One region of the Streptomyces sp. W1SF4 genome, then DNA from elsewhere that is predicted to be linked to it. Evidence: riboswitches for the same ligand, from Rfam matches in the RefSeq annotation. Region 1 holds a riboswitch; each other region holds the start of a gene.
The links. Region 1 has a riboswitch for thiamine pyrophosphate ahead of thiC (phosphomethylpyrimidine synthase ThiC). Riboswitches for the same ligand answer to the same signal wherever they lie in the genome.
Positions count from the first base shown of each region.

Region 2: another riboswitch for thiamine pyrophosphate. It lies ahead of thiO (glycine oxidase ThiO); the one in region 1 lies ahead of thiC (phosphomethylpyrimidine synthase ThiC).
Region 3: another riboswitch for thiamine pyrophosphate. It lies ahead of D1J60_RS25905 (thiamine ABC transporter substrate-binding protein); the one in region 1 lies ahead of thiC (phosphomethylpyrimidine synthase ThiC).

Region 1 is NZ_CP034350.1:3,804,992-3,810,673, reverse strand. It holds gene D1J60_RS17765 (metallophosphoesterase) at 1-642, shown strand, start outside; gene D1J60_RS17760 (hypothetical protein) at 792-1,607, shown strand; gene thiC (phosphomethylpyrimidine synthase ThiC) at 1,762-3,549, opposite strand; TPP riboswitch at 3,544-3,688, opposite strand; gene D1J60_RS17750 (YibE/F family protein) at 3,761-5,191, shown strand; gene D1J60_RS17745 (SsgA family sporulation/cell division regulator) at 5,229-5,678, opposite strand.
Region 2 is NZ_CP034350.1:2,148,383-2,154,064, forward strand. It holds gene D1J60_RS10065 (hypothetical protein) at 1-225, opposite strand, end outside; gene metF (methylenetetrahydrofolate reductase [NAD(P)H]) at 276-1,190, opposite strand; gene thiE (thiamine phosphate synthase) at 1,277-1,915, opposite strand; gene D1J60_RS10080 (Rv2175c family DNA-binding protein) at 1,992-2,357, opposite strand; gene D1J60_RS10085 (FAD-dependent oxidoreductase) at 2,425-3,591, opposite strand; TPP riboswitch at 3,759-3,871, shown strand; gene thiO (glycine oxidase ThiO) at 3,869-5,050, shown strand; gene thiS (sulfur carrier protein ThiS) at 5,047-5,247, shown strand; gene D1J60_RS10100 (thiazole synthase) at 5,252-5,682, shown strand, end outside.
Region 3 is NZ_CP034350.1:5,489,132-5,494,813, forward strand. It holds gene pyrH (UMP kinase) at 1-567, shown strand, start outside; gene frr (ribosome recycling factor) at 662-1,219, shown strand; gene D1J60_RS25895 (phosphatidate cytidylyltransferase) at 1,219-2,295, shown strand; gene rlmN (23S rRNA (adenine(2503)-C(2))-methyltransferase RlmN) at 2,431-3,546, shown strand; TPP riboswitch at 3,618-3,727, shown strand; gene D1J60_RS25905 (thiamine ABC transporter substrate-binding protein) at 3,812-4,912, shown strand; gene D1J60_RS25910 (iron ABC transporter permease) at 4,963-5,682, shown strand, end outside.

The sequences.
Region 1 (5,682 bases):
CGGCTCTCCGCCGAGGCCGCCGCCGCCGGCGGCTACTGCAAGGCCCTGATGGGCAACCACGAACTGCTCCTGATCGGCGCCAAGCGCTTCGGCGACACCCCCGTGTCCTCCGGCGCCGGCACCGCCACCTTCCAGGCCGCCTGGCTGCTCAACGGCGGCCAGCGCACCGACATGGAGCGCCTGGAGGACGTGCACCTCCAGTGGATGTCCCGCCTCGACGCGGCGACGCTGCAGGACGGCCACCTGCTGCTGCACTCGGACACCACCGCGTACCTGGACTACGGCGACTCCATCGAGGACGTCAACGACACCATCCACGAGCTTCTCAACCGCAACGACGCCGACATCACCTGGGACCTCTTCCGCAAGTTCACCAAGCGGTTCGCCTTCCGCGACGAGGAGACCGGCCCCCAGGCCGTACGGGAACTCCTGGCCACCTACGGCGGCGGCCGCGTCGTCCACGGCCACAGCCCCATCCCGTACCTGCTCGGCGAGGTGGGCACCGAGGACGGCGACGAATCCCACGGCCCGGAGGCCGTGGACGGGCCCCACGTGTACGCCGACGGGCTGGCCATCGCGATGGACGGCGGAGTGACGATGGCGGGCAAGCTGCTCGTCGTTCAACTACCTCTGCGCGACTGAGCGTTCTCGGAGCGGGGTATTTCAGCAAAGCCCCTGTCACCGCGTGGCAGGGGCGCTCTACCATCGCTCTATCCGTAGCAGGCTCTCCTCCGTTTGTGCCGGAGCCCCGTATCTACGCGGGCATACCGGCATGTACGGGGCATCGGGGGATGCACATGACCAGCGCTCCGCACCTGCTCACCGAAGACCGACCGGAGTTCGACCGGCTCCTCGACGAGGCACTGCGCACCGCGGACGAACGACCCGAACTCGCCACCCTGGGCGAACGGCTGAACGCCGAACAACTGCGCACCATGGCCCTGGCCGCCATCACACTCCTGACCGCCGCGGCGGCCGCCGAGTACGACCACTACGTGAAGGTGCGGGAGGAGCTGCGCGACGGGGCCCTCTCGGTCTTCGGGACGAACGCCGAGGACGGCGGCGAGGACCAGGACGACGGGGCCGGTGTGAGCGCCGTGGTCGGCGTCCTCGCACCGGTCCTGGCGGGCACCGCCATGCTGATCTTCCTGCTGGTGGGGTACTGCCTCAAGATGATCGACCCGGTCCCTGCCTTCGCCGAGACCATGCTGACGGCGGGCTGGCTCTTCGGCGGGCTCACCGTGGCCGCCCTGCTGTTCGCGGTGGTCGGGCTGCTCGTGACGGCCCTGCGCAACAGCTCCACGGAGGTCACGGCGGAAGAGAGCGTGCCGATACCCGACGAACTCTCCCGTGCCCGGGAGGCCTGGCGGAACGCGTTGCTGGAGCGGGGCATCGTGCCCTTCCTGCGTGACGCCCTGGCGGACCCGACCGCCGGACCGGGCTACCCGGTGCCTCGCACGCCGGGGGCCGGGCGGATCCCCAGCCTGGGCTACACGCGCCCGGACTTCACCAGCCCGGGCCCGAACTCCCCGGGCTCCCGACCCGGCTTCAGCTCGCCGGACTTCACCAGCCCGGACTTCGGCGGACCGGACCAGGACCCCGAGTAGGACCGGAGTGGGTCCCCGAGCAGGACCCCGGCCACCGCTGCCCGGCCGGCCGTGTTTCACGTGAAACATCCGCCGCCACGGGCTCGGCCGGGAACGGCGAAGGCCGGCCGACGACTCCCCCCGGAATACCGTCGGCCGACCCCCTGTGCACCCGTCAGTCGGCCAGCGGCAGGTAGACCCTGTTGCCCGAGGCCGCGAACTCGGCGGACTTCTCCGCCATGCCCGCCTCGATCTCATCGGCCTTCAGGTCACCGCCGTGCTCACGGCGGATGTCCTGCGAGATCTTCATGGAGCAGAACTTCGGACCGCACATGGAGCAGAAGTGCGCGGTCTTGGCCGGCTCGGCCGGGAGGGTCTCGTCGTGGAACTCACGGGCCGTGTCCGGGTCCAGGGCCAGGTTGAACTGGTCCTCCCAGCGGAACTCGAACCGCGCGTCCGACAGGGCGTCGTCCCACTCCTGGGCGCCCGGGTGGCCCTTGGCCAGGTCCGCCGCGTGCGCGGAGATCTTGTAGGTGATGACGCCGGTCTTCACGTCGTCCCGGTTGGGCAGGCCCAGGTGCTCCTTGGGCGTCACGTAGCAGAGCATCGCGGTGCCCCACCAGGCGATCATCGCGGCGCCGATGCCCGAGGTGATGTGGTCGTACGCGGGCGCGACGTCGGTGGTCAGCGGGCCGAGCGTGTAGAACGGCGCCTCCTCGCAGATCTCCTGCTGGAGGTCGATGTTCTCCTTGATCTTGTGCATCGGGACGTGGCCCGGGCCCTCGATCATCGTCTGGACGTTGTGCCGCTTGGCGATGGTGTTCAGCTCGCCCAGCGTCTTCAGCTCCGCGAACTGCGCCGCGTCGTTGGCGTCCGCGATGGAGCCCGGCCGCAGGCCGTCACCCAGCGAGTACGTGACGTCGTACGTCGCGAGGATGTCGCACAGCTCCTCGAAGTTCGTGTAGAGGAAGTTCTCCTTGTGGTGCGCGAGGCACCAGGCGGCCATGATCGAACCACCGCGGGAGACGATGCCGGTCTTGCGACGGGCGGTCAGCGGCACGTACGGCAGCAGTACGCCGGCGTGGACCGTCATGTAGTCGACGCCCTGCTCGGCCTGCTCGATGACCGTGTCCTTGTAGATCTCCCAGGTCAGGTCCTCGGCCTTGCCGTCGACCTTCTCCAGGGCCTGGTACAGCGGCACGGTGCCGATCGGGACGGGGGAGTTGCGCAGCACCCACTCGCGGGTGGTGTGGATGTTGCGGCCGGTGGAGAGGTCCATGACCGTGTCGGCGCCCCAGCGGGTCGCCCAGGTCATCTTCTCCACCTCCTCCTCGATCGAGGAGGTGACGGCGGAGTTGCCGATGTTGGCGTTGACCTTGACCAGGAACTTCTTGCCGATGATCATCGGCTCGATCTCCGGGTGGTTCACGTTGGCCGGAAGCACCGCGCGGCCTGCGGCGATCTCCTCGCGGACGACCTCGGGGGAGACGTTCTCGCGGATCGCGACGTACTCCATCTCCGGGGTGACCTCGCCCCGGCGGGCGTACGCGAGCTGGGTGACGGCGGCGCCGCCACGGCCCCGGCGGGGCTGGCGCGGGCGGCCCGGGAAGACCGCGTCGAGGTTCTTGAGACCCCCGCGCGGCGAGGTGTGCTTGATGCCGTCGTCCTCGGGGCGGACGGGGCGTCCCGCGTACTCCTCCGTGTCGCCACGGCCGATGATCCAGTTCTCGCGCAGCGGCGCGAGGCCGCGGCGGACGTCGGTCTCGATCTGCGGGTCGGTGTACGGACCGGACGTGTCGTAGAGCGTCACGTCCTTGCCGTTGGTGAGGTGGACCTGGCGGACCGGCACCCGGATGTCGGGGCGGGAGCCCGCCACGTAGCCCTTGTGCCAGCCCGGCTGGCGCTCGGTCTGGCCGTCGGCGTTCTGGCTGACGGCAGGCGTGCGTGCGTCCTGAATGGTCATGAGACCTAATCTCCCTACGCCGGCATTACCCGGTAACAGGTTCGGCGGTCGACGCAGCCTCCTCCCGTACGCATTCTCATGCGCGTACGGTGATCAGCGCCCTCTCAGCCCGGTGCTCCGAGCTCCCGCGTTGTGCAAAGTAGCCCCCACGTTAGCGTCGGGTGTGGCGTGCTGAACAGTGGGCCCCCTCATCTCTTGCGATGATCTGCCGGTGACGTCCTCGCCGCAGCCTCCCCCCACGCCCACCGAGCCCACGGGCCACACCGGCCACGAACATGCGTCCCGCGGGGATGCCGCGGACTCCGCGCACGGGCATTCCCACGGCCACGGACACGGACACAGCCACGGCCACGGGCCGGCTGCCCCGGTCTCCAAGCACCTGCGGAAGGTGATCGCCGCCGTACTGATCCCGTTCGCCGCCGCCGTCTTCGTCGGCATGGCCCTGCTCTGGCCCGGCGGCGCCCCCGCGCACGAACGGACCGGGGTGGGCTTCGACCGCCAGACCCAACAGGGCAAGGTCGTCGCCCTCGCGAACGTCGACTGCAAATCGGTGAACGCCTCCCAGGTCCCTCCCACGGGCGACACCTCCACCCCCGAGGGCCGTGAGGCGCAGGCCGCCCAGACCGGCGAGTGCAAGAAGGCCACCGTCGAGGTGACCACCGGACCGGATCAGGGCCGGGCCTTCTTCGAGATCGTCCAGCCCGGCGCGCCCCGGCAGTTGGAGAAGGGCCAGGAGGTGGTGGTGGCGTACGCGCCGGACGCGCCCCGGGACCTCCAGTACTCGGTGATCGACCTGAACCGGAAGTTCCCGCTGGCACTGCTGGCCGGCATCTTCGCCGTCGCGGTCGTCGTGGTGGGCCGGATGCGCGGTCTCTTCGCCCTCATCGCACTCGGCGTCAGCTTCGGCGTCCTGACGCTCTTCATCCTCCCTGCGATCCTGCAGGGATCGAACCCGCTGCTCGTCGCGATCATCGGCGCCAGCGCGATCATGCTGATCGCGCTGTACATGTGCCACGGGCTGACGGCGCGGACCTCGGTCGCCGTCCTCGGCACGCTGGTCTCGCTCCTGCTGATCGGGCTGCTGGGCTCGCAGTTCATCAGCCAGGCGTTCCTCAGCGGCAACACGGACGACAACACCGGGCTGATCCACGGGCTCTACCCGAACATCGACATGAGTGGCTTGCTGCTGGCAGGCGTGATCATCGGATCCCTTGGCGTGCTCGACGACGTGACGGTCACTCAGACCTCGGCCGTCTGGGAACTCCACCAGGCGGACCCGGCCATGGGTCCGCGCGCCCTGTACCGGGCCGCCATCCGGATCGGCCGTGACCACATCGCCTCGGTGGTGAACACCCTCGTGCTGGCGTACGCCGGCGCAGCCCTGCCGCTCCTGCTGCTGTTCTCGATCGCCAACAGCAGCATGGGCACGGTGGCCAACAGCGAGCTGGTCGCGGAGGAGATCGTACGGACCCTCGTGGGCTCCATCGGGCTCGTGGCCTCGGTGCCGGTCACCACGGCGCTCGCGGCGCTGGTGGTCTCCGCCGACCGGCCGGAACCCGGGGCCGGAGCGTCCGGAAGCCCGGCGGCCGGTCCGGCCGCGCCGGCCCGCGGCGGCCGGGGACGGCGCCGGCGCAAGCGCTGACGGACGGGGCGGGGGCCGGGACCTCCCGGCCCCCGCCTCAGCCCGCCTTGCGCTCGTCGTGCTGCGACTCGGCGAGGATCTTGCCGAGCGCCTGGTCGAGGCTCTCCTCGAAGTCACCGAGGTTGCGCTCCTGACCGAGCGGAACAAGCCGGTCGGTCCGGTCGAGGAACGCGACGAGCGGGCCCGCGCCGGCCCGGAACAGGGCCCGCTCGCCCCCGACCTGGAGCCGGATGTGGACGTCGGACAGTTCGTCCGGATCGGTGGGCGCGATGTGCACGTCGCCGTCACCGCTCGGCTTGTTGATGCCGTCGAGAAGCAGCTCCCGGCCGAACGCCCAGGTCACGGGCGCGTCTCCGGGAAGGTGGAAGGTCAGGCGTACCGCGTACGGGTCACGGGCCTCGTACCGCAGCTCCACCGGGATCCGGAACGCGAGCTCCTCGGAAACGAGGAAGCTCATCATGACCTCTGCCTGTACCGACTCGCGCATTGCC
Region 2 (5,682 bases), 1.7 Mb from region 1:
GCCCTTGCGGAAGGACAGCGTGACGAGGGTCTGGCCGACGGCGAACGCGGTCGCACCCACGGCGATCACGAGCACCGACGGCAATATCACCCCGGCCACCACCCCGACGAAGCCGGTGAAGGCGAGCAGGCGCCAGCGCAGCCGGGCCTTGTACTGCATCAGGACCTCGGCAAGCAGCCACAACGCGACGATGCCGAACGCGATGTAGAGGACCGTCATTCCCATGCAAGGCCCCTCTCGGTACGGCCGCCCGCGCGGGAAGAGGAGACGGCCGGTCAGGCCCGCTGGTGCAGGCCCAGGTTCTCGTAGATCTCTAGGGTCGCCGTGGAATTGTTCAGCGTGATGAAGTGCAGTCCCGGAACACCCTCGGACAGCAGCCTCGCGCAGAACTCCGTGGCGAACTCGATGCCAATGGAGCGTACAGCGGCCGGATCGTCCTTGACGGCGAGCATGCGTTCTTTGACCGCGTCGGGGAAGACCGCGGTGCTCAGTTGCGGCAGCCGGTCGAGCTGCTTGATGCCCACAACAGGCATGACCTCGGGGATGATCGGGGTTTCACAGCCCGCCTTGGCGACGCTGTCGCGCAGCCTCAGATAATTCTCGGGATCGAAGAACATCTGGGTGATGGCGTAGTCCGCACCGGCGCGGCACTTGTCCACGAAGTGCCGGATGTCCGTGTCCCAGTCCTCCGAGCGGGGGTGCATCTCGGGAAAGGCGGCGACGCCGACGCAGAAGTCGCCGGACTCCTTGAGCAGGCGCACCAGGTCGGCCGCGTAGTCGACGCCCTCTGGGTGCCGGACCCAGGGGCCCATGGGGTCGCCCGGCGGGTCGCCGCGCAGCGCGAGCATGTTGCGGATGCCGGCGTCGGCGAACTGGCCGATGACGTGGCGCAGCTCGGCGACGGAGTGGTCCACCGCGGTCAGGTGCGCGACGGGCGTCAGGGTGGTGTCGGAGGCGATCTGCTGGGTGGCGCGGACGGTGCCGCCCCGGGTGGAGCCGCCGGCACCGTAGGTGACGGAGACGAAGCTCGGGGAGACCGCCTCGATGCGGCGGAGGGCGTTCCAGAGGTTGCGCTCGCCCTTCTCGGTCTTGGGAGCCCAGAACTCGAAGGAGTACGAGGTTCCGGACGCGAGGAGGTCGCGGACCGTGTGTGCACGGTCCGACCAGGTGGAAGCGGTGCCAAGGGCCATACCGGCAGGTTAGACGCGGCCCGGCGGACACCGAAGCGGTGTCCACAAGATGGACAGATTTTTGGACACCCTCGCGGTCGGCCCCGTCAGCCGAGGCGGGCGCGGACCCGCTTGGCGAGCTCGGCGGCGGCCGCGCCGGGGTCGGAGGCCTCGGTGATGGCGCGGACGACCACGACTCGGGTGGCGCCGGCGTCCAGGACCTCGTCCAGGTTGCCGCCGTCGATGCCGCCGATGGCGAACCAGGGGCGGTCCTGGGCGAGGGAGGCCGTGTACCGGACCAGGTCGAGGCCGGGGGCGTGGCGGCCGGGCTTGGTGGGGGTGGGCCAGCAGGGGCCGGTGCAGAAGTAGTCCACTCCCGGCTCGGCGACTGCGGCGTCCACCTCGGACTCGGCGTGGCAGGAGCGGCCGATCAGGACCCGGTCGCCGAGGATGGCGCGGGCGGCGGGGACGGGGATGTCGCCCTGGCCGAGGTGCAGGACGTCGGAGCCGATGGCGTGCGCGACGTCGGCGCGGTCGTTGACGGCGAGGAGCCTGCCGTGGCGGCGGGCGGCCTCGGCGAAGACCCGGAGGTGTTCGAGCTCCTCGCCCGCCTCCATGCCCTTGTCGCGGAGCTGGACGATGTCGACGCCGCCGGCCAGGACGGCGTCCAGGAACTCGGGGAGGTCTCCCTGCCGCTTGCGTGCGTCCGTGCACAGGTAGAGCCGGGCGTCGGACAGCTGCTGCATGGGAGTACCCCCCTGGTGGTGACGGTGTGCGGGCGGGCCGAGGTTACCCGGCCCGCCGCGTCCGTGGGTCAGCCGGTCAGAGGGCGAGCGCCTGGGCGCGGCGCTTCACCTCCGTACCGCGGTTCTCCCGCAGCGCCTGCACGGGGGTGCCGGGCAGGGAGGGGTCCTCGGTGAAGAGCCACTCCAGCATCTCCTCGTCGGAGAAGCGGTCGTCTCGCAGTACGGTCAGCAGCCCGACGAGGCCCTTGACGACCTTGTCGCCGTCGATGAACTGCGCCGGAACCTGCAGGGCGCGGTTCTCGCCCCGCCGTACGGCGATCAGCTGCCCTTCCTTGACCATCTGGCGGACCCGGGTCACCTCGATGTCGAGCATCTCCGCGATGTCGGGGAGGTACAGCCAGGAGGGGACAAGGGCGTCGATCTTTGCGTCAATCTCGGTCACGGGGACAAGCCTGCCACCTCGGACGGACGGCCGGTACCCGACCCCGTCCGTCCGGGGGCGGGAGGCCTCAGGCCAGGGCCGACTTCAGCGGAACGGCCGGGTCCGCGACCTTGGCGGGGTCCACGGCCGCACCGGTCTCGATCAGCTTCCGGCCCTGCGCGAGGTCCCGCGGGCGGCCCACGGCCAGTACGGCGGCCAGCGCGCCCCCGCGCAGCCAGCACACCGACCAGGCGGCACCGGCCGGGTCGCCGCGCCACAGCAGGGTGTCGGCCCCGCCGTGGTGGCCCGCGTACTGGACGAAGCGGCCGAACTGCTCGGACCAGAAGTACGGCACCGGGTCGTAGACCTGGACCGGCTCCCCGGCCAGGACGTTCGCCGCGACGGCCCGGGGGCCCTGGAGGGCGTTGTCCCAGTGGTGGACCAGCAGCCGCGCCCCGTAGCGGGCCGACGGGAAGGAGGAGCAGTCGCCGACCGCGTACACGCCGGGCAGCGAGGTGCGCAGGTACGCGTCCGCGGTGACGGAGCCGTCGGCGCCGAGCTCGACCCCGGTCCCGGCGAGCCAGTCGGTGGCGGGCCGGGCGCCGATGCCGACGACGACGGCCCCGGCGGGCAGCTCGCGGCCGTCCGCCAGCAGCACCCGGCCCTCGGTGATCCCGGCGACCCTCGCGCCGGTGAGCAGGGTGGCGCCGGCCTCGGCGTACCAGCGGGCCATCGGCTCGGCGACCTCGGCGGGCAGGGCCCCCGCCAGCACCCGGTCCGCCGCTTCCACCACCGTGACGGCGCAGCCTGCCTCGCGGGCCGCGGTGGCGAACTCGGCGCCGATCCAGCCCGCCCCGACCACGACCGCCTCGGGGGCGGCGGCCAGCACCGGGCGCAGCCGGGCGGCGTCGTCGAGGGTGCGCAGCAGGTGGACGCCGGGAACCCCTTCGGTGCCCGGCAGGGTCAGCGGCACGGCTCCGGTGGCCAGCACGAGGACCTCGTACGGGACCGGGCCGGCCTCGGTGTCGACCTCGCGGGCGCCGGCCCGGAGCCCGGTGACCTCGACGCCGAGGCGGAGGCCGATGCGCAGGTCCTCGAAGTCCACCTCGAACGCGGAGTCCTCAGCCTTCCCGAGGAGCACCGCCTTGGAGAGCGGGGGCCGGTCGTAGGGCTGGTGGGGTTCGGCGCCCAGCAGGGTCACGGGGCCTTCGTAGCCCTGTTCCCGCAGGGCCACGGCGGTCTGCACGCCGGCCATGCCGGCGCCCACGATCACGACGCCGGGGTTCGTCTGTTGCGTCTGCTCACTCACGCGGCCCACCCTAGTGAACTGACGCACCGTCAGGAACAGTGGGCGAAAGATCGCGGGCCCGGCACCGGGGAGGCAGCCTTACCGGGCTCCGGCCACGGGGTTAGTCTGGCCACCGTACCTATCGCGGGAGTCCGGGCGCACCGGGCTGAGAGGGAGGCTGGCCGGCCTCCGACCGTACGAACCTGATCCGGGTCATGCCGGCGAAGGGAGGGGCTGGACGCCCATGCACTCATCTAGGAACGGATCCGGCAAGGGATCCGACGTCCTCGTCATCGGGGGCGGCATCATCGGCCTGGTCACCGCATGGCGGGCGGCCCGCCACGGGCTGCGCACCGCACTCGCCGACCCCGACCCCGGGGGCGGCGCCGCCCGCGTCGCCGCCGGCATGCTGGCCGCCGTCACCGAACTGCACTACGGCGAGGAGACCCTGCTCGGCCTCAACGTCGCCTCCGCCGCCCGCTACCCCGCCTTCGCCGCCGAGCTCACCGAAGCCAGCGGCGGCATGGACCTCGGCTACCGCGCCTGCGGCACCCTCGCCGTCGCCCTCGACGCCGACGACCGCCTCCACCTGCGGGAACTCCACGCCCTCCAACGCCGCTGCGGCCTGGAGTCCGAGTGGCTCACCGGACGCGAATGCCGCCGCCTGGAACCCATGCTCGCCCCCGGCGTACGCGGCGGGCTCCGCGTCGACGGCGACCACCAGGTCGACCCCCGCCGCCTCGCCACCGCCCTGCTGGCCGCCTGCGAACGGGCGGGCGTACTGATCCACCGGGCGCGCGCGGAGCGCCTGACCGTCACCGCCGACCGGGCCGCCGGAGCCCTCCTCGACGACGGCACCGCGCTCCGCGCCGACCAGGTGGTACTCGCCGCCGGCTCGCTCAGCGGCCGACTGGCCGGCGTACCCGCCGAAGCGGTGCCGCCCGTACGGCCGGTCAAGGGACAGGTGCTGCGCCTGGCCGTACCACCCGCCTACGCGCCCTTCCTGTCCCGGACGGTACGCGCCGTCGTCCGCGGCAGCCACGTCTACCTCGTGCCCCGCGAGAACGGCGAACTCGTCGTCGGAGCCACCAGCGAGGAACTCGGCTGGGACACCACCGTCACCGCCGGCGGGGTCTACGAACTCCTGCGCGACGCCCACGAGCTGGTACCCGGCATCACCGAACTCCCCCTCGTCGAGACCCGGGCCGGCCTGCGCCCCGGCTCCCCCGACAACGCGCCCCTGCTCGGCCCCACCGACCTCCCCGGCCTGCACCTGGCCACCGGCCACTACCGCAACGGCGTACTGCTGACCCCGCTCACCGGCGACGTGATGGCGGAGCTGCTGACCACCGGCACCGTGCCGGAGATCGCCCGCCCCTTCACCCCGCGCCGCTTCTCCACCACGCGTCAGGAGTCCTACGCATGACCATCTCCGTCAACGGCGAGCCGCGCGAGATCGCGGCCGGCACCACCCTCGACGCGGTGGTCGCCACCCTCACCAGCGCCCCCTCCGGCGTGGCCGCCGCCCTCAACGAGACCGTCGTACCCCGCGGGCAGTGGCCCGCCACCCCGGTGGACGAGGGCGACCGGATCGAGATCCTCACCGCGGTCCAGGGAGGCTGAGCAGATGGCTGACGACGACTTCACCCTGGGCGGCCGGACCTTCACCTCCCGGCTGATCATGGGCACCGGCGGTGCCCCCAGCCTGGACGTCCTCGAACGCGCCCTCGTCGCCTCCGGCACCGAACTGACCACCGTCGCCATGCGCCGCCTGGACCCCACCGTGCAGGGCTCCGTCCTGTCGGTCCTGTCCAAGCTGGACATCGACGTACTCCCCAACACCGCGGGCTGCTTCACCGCGGGCGAGGCCGTCCTCACGGCCCGGCTGGCGCGGGAGGCCCTGGGCACCGACTGGATCAAGCTGGAGGTCGTCGCGGACGAGCGCACCCTGCTCCCCGACGGCGTCGAGCTGCTGGACGCCGCGGAGGTCCTGGTCGACGAGGGCTTCACCGTCCTCCCGTACACCAACGACGACCCGGTGCTGGCCCGCAAGCTGGA
Region 3 (5,682 bases), 1.7 Mb from region 1:
TTCTTCCGCGGCGCGGAGCTTCAGCAGCGCGGCATGGACCGGGCCCGGTCCGACTACATGGGCATGCTCGGAACCGTCATGAACTGCCTCGCCCTCCAGGACTTCCTGGAGAAGGAGGGCATCGACAGCCGGGTCCAGACCGCCATCACCATGGGGCAGGTCGCGGAGCCGTACATCCCGCTGCGCGCCGTGCGCCACCTGGAGAAGGGCCGCGTCGTCATCTTCGGCGCGGGCATGGGCATGCCCTACTTCTCCACCGACACCACGGCCGCCCAGCGTGCCCTGGAGATCGACGCCGAAGCCCTCCTCATGGGCAAGAACGGTGTCGACGGGGTCTACGACTCCGACCCGAAGACCAATCCGGACGCGGTGAAGTTCGACGCGCTGGAGTACAGCGAGGTGCTGTCCCGGGACCTCAAGGTCGCCGACGCCACGGCCATCACGCTGTGCCGCGACAACCAGCTGCCGATCCTGGTCTTCGAGCTGCTGGCCGAAGGCAATATCGCCCGCGCCGTCAAGGGTGAGAAGATCGGCACGCTCGTAAGCGACCAGGGCACCCGGGCCTGAGCCCACCGAGCCGGACCCGCAGGGGTCCGGTCCGGGCGGCCCGGACCGCCCGCGCCCGCCTGAACCATCCAAATCTGACATGCAGGAGCACGTGGTGATCGAAGAAATCCTCCTCGAGGCCGAGGAGAAGATGGAGAAGGCCGTCGTCGTCGCCAAGGAAGACTTCGCCGCGATCCGCACCGGCCGTGCGCACCCGGCGATGTTCAACAAGATCGTGGCGGACTACTACGGCGCCATCACGCCCATCAACCAGCTCGCCTCCTTCGCCGTGCCCGAGCCGCGCATGGCGATCGTGACGCCGTTCGACGCCTCCGCGCTGCGCAACATCGAGCAGGCGATCCGCGACTCCGACCTCGGTGTCAACCCGAGCAACGACGGCCGCATCATCCGGGTGACCTTCCCGGAGCTGACGCAGGACCGCCGCAAGGAGTTCATCAAGGTCGCCAAGACCAAGGCCGAGGACTCCCGGGTCTCCATCCGCTCCGTGCGCCGCAAGGCCAAGGACGCCCTCGACAAGCTGATCAAGGACAAGGAGGCCGGCGAGGACGAGGTGCGCCGCGCCGAGAAGGAGCTCGATGACACCACCGCGAAGTACGTCGCGCAGGTGGACGAGCTGCTCAAGCACAAGGAAGCCGAGCTCCTCGAGGTCTGATGAACGACTCTCCCTGGGCCGCTGAGCCGGTTCCGGCGGGTCCCGCATACGATGCGCTGGTGGGCCCGCAGACTGCGCCCATGCCCATCGTGCCCGATGCCGCCGGCCGTGCCTTCGACGACCGGGAAGCACGCGATCGGGGGGCCGCCTTCGTCGGCGGCCCCCCGTTCCGCGCCGAGACGCCGTTGCAGGAGCCCATGCCCAGCCCCCCGCCTCCGCCTCCGCAGGCCCCGCAGGACGCCTCGCCCCCGCCGCAGAAGAAGCGCGCGGGGCGGGATCTGCGTGCCGCCATAGGGGTCGGCGTCGGCCTCGGTGCGGTGATCTTCGCTTCGCTGTTCATCGTCAAGGCCGTCTTCGTCGGCGTCATCGTCGTCGCGGTCGTGGTCGGCCTGTGGGAGCTCACCTCCCGGCTCCAGGAGAAGAAGGGCATCAAGGCCCCGCTGGTCCCGCTCGCGGTCGGCGGCGCGGCGATGATCATCGCCGGGTACGTCCGCGGGGCCGAGGGCGCCTGGGTGGCGATGGCGCTCACCGCGCTGGCCGTCCTCGTGTGGCGGATGACCGAGCCCCCCGAGGACTACCTCAAGGACGTCACGGCCGGCGTCTTCGCGGCGTTCTACGTGCCCTTCCTGGCCACGTTCGTCGCGATGCTGCTGACCCCCGACGACGGCCCTCAGCGGGTGGTGACCTTCCTGCTGCTGACCGTGGTCAGCGACACCGGGGCGTACGCGGTCGGCTGGCGCTTCGGCAAGACCAAGCTGGCCCCGCGCATCAGCCCCGGCAAGACCCGCGAGGGGCTCTTCGGAGCGGTGGCCTTCGCGATGGGGGCCGGCGCGCTGTGCATGGAGTTCCTCATCGACGACGGCGCCTGGTGGCAGGGCCTGGTACTGGGCCTCGCCGTGGCGGTCTCCGCCACCCTGGGCGACCTCGGCGAGTCGATGATCAAGCGTGACCTGGGCATCAAGGACATGGGCACGCTGCTCCCGGGCCACGGAGGCATCATGGACCGGCTGGACTCGCTGCTGCCGACCGCTCCGGTGGTCTGGCTGCTGCTGGCGGCGTTCGTCGGCACCGGCTGACCGGGCCGGGCCGGGTTATCCTGGAGGGCGCGCCACGTGCACGTGGCGCGCCTTTTCCGTCCGGCGGCCGAGTCGCCGCGGACCGGCCCTGCACGCGCGGGGTGACCCCCACCCCGTCGTACCGAGGAGTACAGCATGGCCCCCCGTCCCGTTCCGGGCGAGCTCACCTTCGTCGCGCCCCGCGGAGCGAAGAAGCCCCCGCGGCACCTCGCCGACCTCACGCCGGCCGAGCGCCGCGAGGCGGTGGCCGCGATCGGCGAGAAGCCCTTCCGGGCCAAGCAGCTCTCCCAGCACTACTTCGCCCGCTACGCGCACGACCCGGCCGAGTGGACCGACATCCCCGCCGCCTCGCGCGAGAAGCTCCAGCAGGAGCTGCTGCCGGAGCTCATGAACGTCGTGCGGCACATCAGCTGCGACAACGACACCACCCGCAAGACCCTGTGGAAGCTGCACGACGGCACGCTCGTCGAGTCCGTGCTGATGCGCTACCCGGACCGGGTCACGATGTGCATCTCCTCGCAGGCCGGCTGCGGCATGAACTGCCCGTTCTGCGCCACCGGCCAGGCGGGCCTGGACCGCAACCTCTCCACCGCCGAGATCGTGCACCAGATCGTCGACGGCATGCGCGCCCTGCGCGACGGCGAGGTCCCCGGCGGCCCGGCCCGGCTCTCCAACATCGTCTTCATGGGCATGGGTGAGCCGCTCGCCAACTACAAGCGCGTCGTCGGTGCCATCCGCCGCCTCACCGACCCGGAGCCCGACGGCCTGGGCCTGTCGCAGCGCGGCATCACCGTCTCCACCGTCGGCCTGGTCCCGGCGATGCTGCGGTTCGCCGACGAGGGCTTCAAGTGCCGCCTCGCGGTCTCCCTGCACGCCCCGGACGACGAGCTGCGCGACACCCTCGTCCCCGTGAACACCCGCTGGAAGGTCCGCGAGGTCCTCGACGCGGCCTGGGAGTACGCGGAGAAGTCCGGCCGCCGGATCTCCATCGAGTACGCCCTGATCCGCGACATCAACGACCAGGCCTGGCGCGGCGACCTGCTCGGCCGCCTGCTCAAGGGCAAGCGCGTGCACGTGAACCTGATCCCGCTGAACCCGACGCCGGGCTCCAAGTGGACGGCCTCGCGCCCCGAGGACGAGAAGGCCTTCGTCGAGGCCATCGCCCGCCACGGCGTGCCCGTGACCGTGCGGGACACCCGCGGCCAGGAGATCGACGGCGCGTGCGGCCAGCTCGCCGCCTCGGAACGCTAGATTCCGACCGCGTTCCGGACAGGGGTCGGCGTGAATCGGCCGCAGGGGTACCCTGTGGCCGAACCAATTGCATATTCCGACAGGGGAGCGCCACAGCGCTGAGAGTGCGGTATCCGTCATCCGCAGACCCTCTGAACCTCGCCCCGGTCATTCGGGGTAGGAAGTTCGGTCACCACTCAAGCTGTTGCGCCCTGCCCGGCGTCCGCTCCCGCAGAGCGCCGGGCGGGGCCGCGTCTTCTCCTGGTCATCCCAGGAGGAATCACCAGTGAGCACCACCAAGAAGATCGCGGGCGCGGCGCTCGCGGCCGCGCTCGGCGTGACCACGCTCAGCGCCTGCGGCGGCGGCGACGCCAAGGACACGTCCGCGGGCGCGAGCGACGCCCCGAAGTCCAAGACGGTCACGCTCGTCTCCCACGACTCCTTCAACGTGACCGATGCGGTCCTCAAGGAGTTCGAGCAGCAGAGCGGCTACACCGTCAAGGTGCTGAAGTCCGGCGACGCCGGCGCCGCCCTCAACCAGGAGATCCTCACCAAGGGCTCCCCGCGCGGCGACGTCTTCTTCGGCGTCGACAACACCCTGCTCTCGCGCGCCCTCGACAACGGCGTCTTCACCCCCTACCAGGCCAAGGGCCTGGACACGGTGAAGCCCGAGTTCGTGCTCGACAAGCAGCACCGCGTCACCCCCGTCGACTCCGGCGACATCTGCGTCAACTACGACAAGGCGTACTTCGCCGACAAGAAGACAGCCCCGCCGCAGACCCTGGACGACCTCGTCAAGCCGGAGTACAAGAACCTGCTGGTCACCGAGAACGCCGCGACCTCCTCGCCCGGACTCGGCTTCCTCCTCGCCTCCGTCGGCAAGTACGGCGAGGAGGGCTGGAAGGACTACTGGAGCAAGCTCAAGGCCAACGGCGTCGAGGTCGTCGACGGCTGGGAGCAGGCCTACAACGAGCGCTTCTCCGGCTCCGCCGGCGGCAAGAAGGCCAAGGGCGACCGCCCGCTGGTCGTCTCCTACGCCTCCAGCCCGCCGGTCGAGGTCCTCTACGGCGAGCCGCAGCCGGCCGAGGCGCCCACGGGCGTGGCCACCGGCACCTGCTTCCGCCAGGTGGAGTTCGCGGGCCTGCTCAAGGGCGCGAAGAACGAGGAGGGCGGCAAGGCCCTCATCGACTTCCTGGTCTCCAAGAAGTTCCAGGAGGACATGCCGCTCCAGATGTTCGTGAACCCGGTGGTCAAGGACGCGAAGCTGCCCGACCTGTTCACGAAGCACGGCGTCGTGGTCGACAAGCCGGAGAACGTCGCTCCGGAGGCCATCGCCAAGAACCGTGAGCAGTGGGTCAAGACGTGGTCCTCGCTCGTCGTGAAGTAGAGCGCCCTCCCGCGGAGGGCGGGCGCGCCACGGCCGTCAGGCTCGCTCTGATGGCCGTGCCGCTCGCCTTCTTCGGACTGTTCTTCGCCTACCCCGTCGCCGCGATCGTCGGCCGCGGGCTCAAGACGGACGAGGGCTGGCAGTTCGGCCGGATCGGCGAGGTCCTCGCCCGGCCCGACATCGGCGGCGTGCTGTGGTTCACCACCTGGCAGGCGCTCGCCTCCACCGCCCTCACCCTGCTCCTCGCACTGCCCGGCGCCTACGTCTTCGCGCGCCTGGAGTTCCCCGGCAAGCGGCTGCTGCGCGCGCTGGTCACCGTTCCCTTCGTGCTGCCGACCGTGGTCGTCGGCAGTGCCTTCCTGGCGCTGGTCGGGCGGGGCGGGCTGCTCGACGAGCTGGGGGGCGTCCGGCTGGACACCACCGTGTGGGCGATCCTGCTCGCCCACGTCTTCTTCAACTACGCCGTCGTGGTGCGGACCGTCGGCGGGCTCTGGGCGCAGCTGGACCCGCGCCAGGAGGAGGCCGCGCGGGTGCTGGGCGCCGGGCGGTTCGCGGCGTGGCGGCGGGTGGTGCTGCCCGCGCTGGGGCCGGCGGTGGCCGCGGCCTCGCTGATGGTGTTCCTGTTCACGTTCAGCTCCTTCGGCGTCGTGCAGATCCTGGGCGGGCCGGCGTACGCCACCCTGGAGGTGGAGGTCTACCGGCAGACGGCGCAGCTGCTGGACCTGCCGACCGCCGCCGTCCTGACGATGGTGCAGTTCGCGGCCATCGCC